3 regions of the Actinomadura sp. genome follow, and region 1 is predicted to be linked to each of the others. Evidence: riboswitches for the same ligand, from Rfam matches in the RefSeq annotation. Region 1 holds a riboswitch; each other region holds the start of a gene.

Region 1 (2,253 bases):
CGGGCCGCGGCCGACGCGATCCGGCTGTCGCGCCGCACGCTCGGCACGATCAAGGGCAACCTGTTCTGGGCGTTCGCCTACAACGTGGCGGCCCTGCCGCTCGCGGCGTCCGGCCTGCTCACCCCGATGATCGCCGGCGGTGCCATGGCGTTCTCCTCGGTCTTCGTGGTCAGCAACAGCCTCCGGCTGCGCCGCTTCAAGCCCCTGGCGGCCGCCCCGGCCGCCGCCGTCCCGGCGACCGCCGAGACCGGCCGGCAAAAGGCCCCGACCCTGAGCTGACCCGCTTCCGGCGAGCGCGCGGCCCCACCCGGGACCGCGCGCTCGCTCATGTCGACCCCGCGGCCCATGACGACTGACTCGTCCGGGCGAGTCCCCGCGGACAGGACAGGCCCCGGCGAGGGCCGGGGCCTGTGGTGGTGAACCGAGCCGGAACGGGGAAGGCTCGTTCGTCAGCGGACCTTCGTCAGCGGACCTTCGGGACGTTGCCGAAGAGGGGGGCGACCTTGGTCCAGCGGTGGAGCTGGCAGCCGTCCCCGCGGGTGAACTTGGCGTCGATCTTTTCGCCCCGCCAGGTGCCCCGCACCGTGGCGATCTCGGGACCGCCGTAGATGTCGGTGCACATCTGGTCCTTCGGGACGGGCTTGAAGGGTTCCTTGGCCTTGGTCAGGGCCGCGCATGCGTCGGCGGCCTTCGGATGGGTACCGCCAGGGGGATCGCAGGTCAGCGTCCAGGTCTTGGCGGGGGCCTCCGCGGAGGCCTTGACCTTGATGGTGAGGGAGTCTCCCGGGGTGCCGGAGGGCTGTACGGACGTCGTGCCGGACGGCGCTTCGGCGGGGTCTCCGTTGGCTTGTTCGTCGCCGCAGGCGGCCAAGGTCAGGAGCATGGCCAGCCCGGGCGCTGCGAAGAGGAGCGTCCGATACCGCATGCGTGATTCGACGCAGGGCGGGTTCGCGCGGTTCCATGGGGGTGTGATGAATTGGGGGTGTGATGAATTTCGGGGAAGACGTGCCGGCGGTGGGCGCGGCCGACGTCCCGCAGGACGGCTACCTGCTGGACGTCCGCGAACAGGACGAGTGGGACGCGGGCCATGCGCCCGAGGCGGTCCACATCCCCATGCGGCAGCTGAGCGACCGCGCCGGCGAGATCCCGCGCGACCGGGAGGTGTACGTGATCTGCCGGTCCGGCGTGCGGTCGGCGCAGGTCACGGTGGCGCTCAACCAGGCGGGCTGGCTGGCGCGGAACGTCGACGGCGGGATGAAGGGCTGGGTCGAGGCCGGGCGCCCCATGGAGGGCGCGGGCGGCGGCCCGCCGTATGTGGCGTGATCACCCCTTTTGGTAGTTGACGGGCGGTTGTACGATCGGCTCCGACCGATAACCGCGGGAGCTCGGGCCGAGAGCCGGGCTGAGAGGGCGGCCTGCAAGGCGTCGCCGACCGCATGAACCTGTCCGGGTAATGCCGGCGTAGGGAGCGTGTGTCCCGTGACGTCCGACGTCGAAAAGCGCCCTGAGGCCAACGAGGCCCCCTTCACCCTCGACGAACCCGCCCCCAAGGTCCTCGGGTTCTGGGACCAGAGCGCGTTCTGGGCCAACCTGGGCGTCAGCCTCCTCGCCTTCTCCGGCGCCTACACCGTCCTCGCGCCGGACGACGACGGCGCGCCGACCATCTCCATCATGGCGGGCATCGTCGCGATGGCCGTCGGGACGGTCATCGGCGGGCTCATGCTCGGCCTCGCCGCGGTCCCGGGCGCCCGCACCGGCCAGCCCGCGATGGTGCTGCTGCGCGGCCTGTTCGGCGCGCGGCTGTCGTACGCGCCGACGGTCCTGAACATCGCGCAGCTCATCGGCTGGGGGACGTTCGAACTGATCGTCATCGCGGACGCGGCCCGCGAGCTGTGGGACGGCGTGCCGCGCTGGGGCTACGTGGTCGCCGCCGGGGCGATCACCACCGTGCTGACGGTGTGGCCGCTCGGCTCGGTGCGGCTGCTGCGCCGCTACGTGACGGTCGCGGTGGCGATCGCGCTCGTCTACTTCTACGTGGAGCTCGTCCGGCAGCCGCTGCCCGACCTGACGGAGGGCTCGTGGGGCGGCTTCTGGATCGGCGCCGACGCGGCGCTCGCCGTGTCGATCTCGTGGGTCCCGGTCGCCGCCGACTACACCCGGCACTCCCGGACGGAACGGGCGGCGTTCGGCGCGGCGTCCGTCGGCTACTCCGCCACGCAGATCATCGCCTACGTCCTCGGCCTGCTGGCGCTC
Region 2 (2,253 bases), on a different contig from region 1:
GCCGGTTCGACCATCACCTCGTGCGGGTGCGGCCCGCGGCGGGCGTCGCGGCGGTCGACGGGGAGGGCCGGGTGCTGCTGATCTGGCGGCACCGGTTCATCACCGACCAGTGGGGTTGGGAGATTCCCGGCGGACGAGTCGAACCAGGCGAAGACCCCGGCGAGGCGGCCGCGCGGGAGCTGGTCGAGGAGACCGGATACCGCGCGGGGACCGTCCGGCACCTGCTCGACGTGCGGCCGTCACCCGGCGTCCACGATGGCGTTTATCACATCTACCGGGCGGACGGCGCCGAGCGGGTCGGGGCGCCGACCGACGTGGAGGCCGAGCGGATCGAGTGGGTCCCGTTGGCGTCGGTCCCCGCGCGCGCCGCGCGCGGGGAGATCGGCTCGGCCTCGACGCTGGCGGGCCTGCTCTACCTCGTCACCGCGGGCTGACGGCGCGCCGCGGGCGGGAGGCGGGCGGCGACCGCGAACCCGCCGCGCTCCCCCGGCCCGGCGGCCTACCCGCCGGGTTCGCAGGCGAGGATCGGTTTCACGTCCACGATCGGGGTGCCGTCGAGGGCCTCCAGGTCGCTGACGCGGACGCGGCGGCCCGTCACCTCCAGGACCTCGACCGGGTGCAGGCCGATCGGGTTGGGGCGGTCCGGGGAGCGCGTCGCGAACACCCCGCGCATCGGGGTGGACGGGTCGTCGCGCGGGTGGACGCGCAGGACGTCCCGGGGCGACAGGTGCAGCCACGTCAGCACGAAGACCCGGTCGCCCGGGCGGAGGCCCTCCAGCGCCGGGAGCACGGCCGGCTCGAAGACCAGCCATGCCTCGGGCGCGCCCTCGGTCCCCTGCTTGGGCGCGGACTCGCGGTCGGTCAGCGCGGACGAGACATGGCCGACCGGGGTCAGCGTGTACTCCTGGTGAGGGTCGAACATGCCCCGATCCTCTCAGGGCCTCGCGCGGGCGCGTTCTACCCCGGAGGCGGCGGTTGCGGCAACCGGGGTGCCGCGGGTTAGCGTCGGGGGCGACAGATCGCGGGTGCCCGGCGAACCGGGCTGAGATAGCGGCTGGGACGGCCGCTGACCGCATGAACCTGACCGGGTAATGCCGGCGTAGGGAGAGATCGAGTCGTCATGACACAACGTGTGGTTCCAGCTGCCCGCAAGACCTACCTGCAGGGGTCGCGGCCGGACCTCCGGGTCCCGATGCGGGAGGTGCCGCTGACCAACGGCGATGTCGTCGTCCTGTACGACACGTCGGGGCCGTACACCGATCCGGCGCAGGAGGTCGACGTCCGGCGGGGGCTGCCTGCGCTGCGGGAGGCGTGGATCGCCGAGCGGGGCGACACCGCGCCGTACGAGGAGCGCCCGGCGCGGCCCGGGGACGACGGGCGGCGGGCGCCCGCGCGGGAGGACTTCCCGCCCCGCCGGCCGCGGCGCGCGACCGGCGGCGCGGTGACGCAGCGCGCGTACGCGCGGCGGGGCGAGATCACGCCGGAGATGGAGTTCGCGGCGCTGCGGGAGGGCGTGCGCCCGGAGTTCGTCCGGGACGAGCTGGCCGCCGGCCGGGCGGTGCTGCCCGCGAACGTCAACCACCCCGAGATCGAGCCGATGGTCATCGGGCGGAACTTCCTCGTGAAGGTGAACGCGAACATCGGCAACTCGGCGGTGGCGTCCTCGATCGAGGACGAGGTCGAGAAGATGACGTGGGCGACCCGGTGGGGCGCCGACACGATCATGGACCTGTCCACCGGCCGGGACATCCACGCGACGCGGGAGTGGATCCTGCGCAACTCGCCGGTGCCGGTCGGGACCGTCCCGCTGTACCAGGCGGTGGAGAAGGCGGGCGGCGACCCCGCGGAGCTGACCTGGGACCTCTTCCGCGACACGGTGATCGAGCAGGCCGAGCAGGGCGTCGACTACATGACCGTCCACGCGGGGGTCCTGCTGCGGTACGTGCCGCTGACCGCGCGGCGCAAGACGGGCATCGTGTCGCGGGGCGGCTCGATCATGGCGGCGTGGTGCCTCGCGCACCACGAGGAGAACTTCCTGTACACGCACTTCCGGGAGCTGTGCGAGATCTTCGCCGCCTACGACGTCACCTGGTCCCTCGGGGACGGCCTGCGCCCCGGCTGCATCGCGGACGCCAACGACGAGGCGCAGTTCGCCGAGCTGCGCACGCAGGGCGAGCTGACGCGGATCGCGGCCGAGCACGGCAACCAGGTGATGAACGAGGGGCCCGGCCACGTCCCGATGCACAAGATCAA
Region 3 (2,253 bases), on a different contig from region 1:
TGACGGACGCGACCGCGTCGGCCACGCTCGCGTCCTCCGGCAGTTCGCGCGGCTCGCCGTTGACGGTCACCTTCATGCGCCCACCTCGGAGAACCGGTCGGGGGCGAACGGCGCGGCGATCTCGGGGACGGGGCCGTCCAGCAGCATCGCGGACAGGATGTCGGCGCTCACCGGGGCCAGCAGGATGCCGTTGCGGAAGTGCCCGGTGCCGGCGAGCAGGCCGGGCAGCGCCGTCGGCCCCATCACCGGCGCGTTGTCCGGGGAGCCGGGGCGCAGCCCGGCGGTGACCTCGGCGAACTCCAGCTCGGTGATGCCGGGCAGCAGCTCGCGGGCGTCCCGCAGCAGCTCCCACAGCCCGCCCGCGGTGACCCGCGTGTCGAAGCCCATCTCCTCCTGGGTCGCGCCGAGGACGACCTCGCCGTCCGCGCGCGGCACCAGGTAGACCGACGAGCCCTTCACCAGCCCCCGCGTGGTCCGCTTGAGGAACGGCACGCGGGTGCGGAGCCGGATCACCTGGCCCTTCACCGGGCGGACGGGCGGGACGGTCCCGGGCGGCAGCCCTTCGAGGTCGCCCGACCACGACCCGGCCGCGAGCAGGACCCGGTCGGCGCGGAGCACGGTCCCGTCGTCCAGCGCGACCCCGGCCGCCGCGCCGCCCTCGACGACGATCCGCACGGCCCGCCGGCGGACCAGCCGGACGCCGAGCCGCTCCACCGCCGCGAGCAGCGCCGCGGTGAGCCGGCGCGGGTCGATCGAGCCGTCCTCGGGGGCGAGCAGCCCGCCGCGCACGCCGGGCGCGAGCATCGGCTCCGCCCGCCGGCACTCCCGGCCGGTCAGCGCCTGCGCGGGGATGCCGAGGCTCTCCTGGAAGCGGCGCAGGTCGTCCAGGTACTTCAGGTCGTCGGCGTCGAACGCGACCTGGAGCAGCCCGTCGGTGCGGTGGCCGGTGTCCAGGCCGGTCAGCTCCTCCAGCTCCGCGACGAACCCGGCGTACCGGTCGCGGGACGCGAGACCGAGCCGCAGCAGCGGCTCCTCGCCGTAGGTCAGCTCGCTGACGGGGGTGAGCATGCCCGCCGCCACCGAGGAGGCGCCGCTCGCGGGCGCCGGGTCGACCAGCGTGACGGTGCGGTCCTTCGCCGGGGCGCCGCCCCCGGCGGTGCGCCAGGCGGTGGCGAGGCCGATGACCCCGGCTCCCACGATCACGACCTGCATTCGCGCTCCCTTCGCCGGCATGATCCGGATCAGGTCCGGCGGTCGGCGGCCCGTTCCAGCCGCCCTCTCAGCCCGGTCGCACCGGACTCCCGCGCTCTGTACTGGTTTATCCGGTTCCCACCTTACGACCTTGGTGCGGCCGTCCAACATCTGGACAGGTGTCCACCCGGAATTCGCGGCGCATTAGGCTGGCCAATCATGGAGAAGGTCATCGTCGTGGGCGGTGGGCTGGCCGGCGTGCGCGCCGTGGAGGCCCTGCGGAGCAAGGGGTACGAGGGCGCGCTGACGCTCGTGTCGGCGGAGCGGCACCGGCCCTACGACCGGCCGCCGCTGTCCAAGGCCGTCCTCGCGGGCGAGTCCGACGACACGACCGTCGACGCCGACTGGGACGCGCTGCGCTGCGAGCTGCTGCTCGGCGAGCGCGCCACCGCCCTGCGCCTGGACGGGCCGGGGCGCGGCGGCGTGCTCGCGTCCACGGCGGGCGACCTGCGGTTCGACGGGCTGGTCATCGCGACCGGCGCGGCCCCGGTCACGCTGCCGGGCGAGGGCCGCCAGCGCGTCCTGCGGACCATCGACGACGCCCGCGACCTGCGCTCCCGGCTGACCGCGGGCGCCCGCATCGTGATCGTCGGCGCGGGCTGGATCGGCGCCGAGGTCGCGACCACCGCCGCGAAGCGGGGCTGCCGCGTCACCGTCGTGGAGGCGGCCGACACCCCGCTCGCCAACGCGATCGGGCCCGAGGTGGGCGCGCTGACCGCCCCCTGGTACGCCGAGGCGGGCGTCGAGCTGCGCACCGGCGTCAAGGTCGCGGCCGTCGACGGCGGCGGCCTCGTGCTCGCCGGCGGAGGCCGGATCGACGCCGACGAGGTCGTGGCCGGCATCGGGGTCCGCCCGGAGGTGTCCTGGCTGGAGGGCTCGGGCCTGCTGGTGGAGCGCGGCGTGGTCACCGACGCCTCGTTCCGCGTCTACCACGGCGGGGAGGAGCCGGGCTCCCTCCGCCCGGACGTGGTGGCGGTCGGCGACTGCGCGGCCTGGTGGTCG

What was found. A riboswitch is a leader RNA that binds a small molecule or an ion and turns the genes downstream of it on or off. The one in region 1 is predicted to bind thiamine pyrophosphate.
Region 2: it holds a riboswitch for thiamine pyrophosphate, as region 1 does, so the genes downstream of both, thiC (phosphomethylpyrimidine synthase ThiC) here and ACIWVC_RS29110 (purine-cytosine permease family protein) in region 1, are expected to answer to the same signal.
Region 3: it holds a riboswitch for thiamine pyrophosphate, as region 1 does, so the genes downstream of both, thiO (glycine oxidase ThiO) here and ACIWVC_RS29110 (purine-cytosine permease family protein) in region 1, are expected to answer to the same signal.

Annotation. Positions count from the first base shown of each region.
Region 1 is NZ_JBIQHY010000123.1:17,426-19,678, forward strand. Features, by position in the region: gene ACIWVC_RS29095 (heavy metal translocating P-type ATPase) at 1-279, shown strand, start outside; gene ACIWVC_RS29100 (SSI family serine proteinase inhibitor) at 464-925, opposite strand; gene ACIWVC_RS29105 (rhodanese-like domain-containing protein) at 988-1,323, shown strand; TPP riboswitch at 1,368-1,485, shown strand; partial or broken gene ACIWVC_RS29110 (purine-cytosine permease family protein) at 1,480-2,253, shown strand, end outside.
Region 2 is NZ_JBIQHY010000039.1:39,958-42,210, forward strand. Features, by position in the region: gene ACIWVC_RS16095 (NUDIX hydrolase) at 1-434, shown strand, start outside; gene tsaA (tRNA (N6-threonylcarbamoyladenosine(37)-N6)-methyltransferase TrmO) at 500-922, opposite strand; TPP riboswitch at 1,012-1,125, shown strand; gene thiC (phosphomethylpyrimidine synthase ThiC) at 1,121-2,253, shown strand, end outside.
Region 3 is NZ_JBIQHY010000006.1:43,843-46,095, reverse strand. Features, by position in the region: gene thiS (sulfur carrier protein ThiS) at 1-76, opposite strand, end outside; gene thiO (glycine oxidase ThiO) at 73-1,212, opposite strand; TPP riboswitch at 1,202-1,315, opposite strand; gene ACIWVC_RS04070 (NAD(P)/FAD-dependent oxidoreductase) at 1,411-2,253, shown strand, end outside.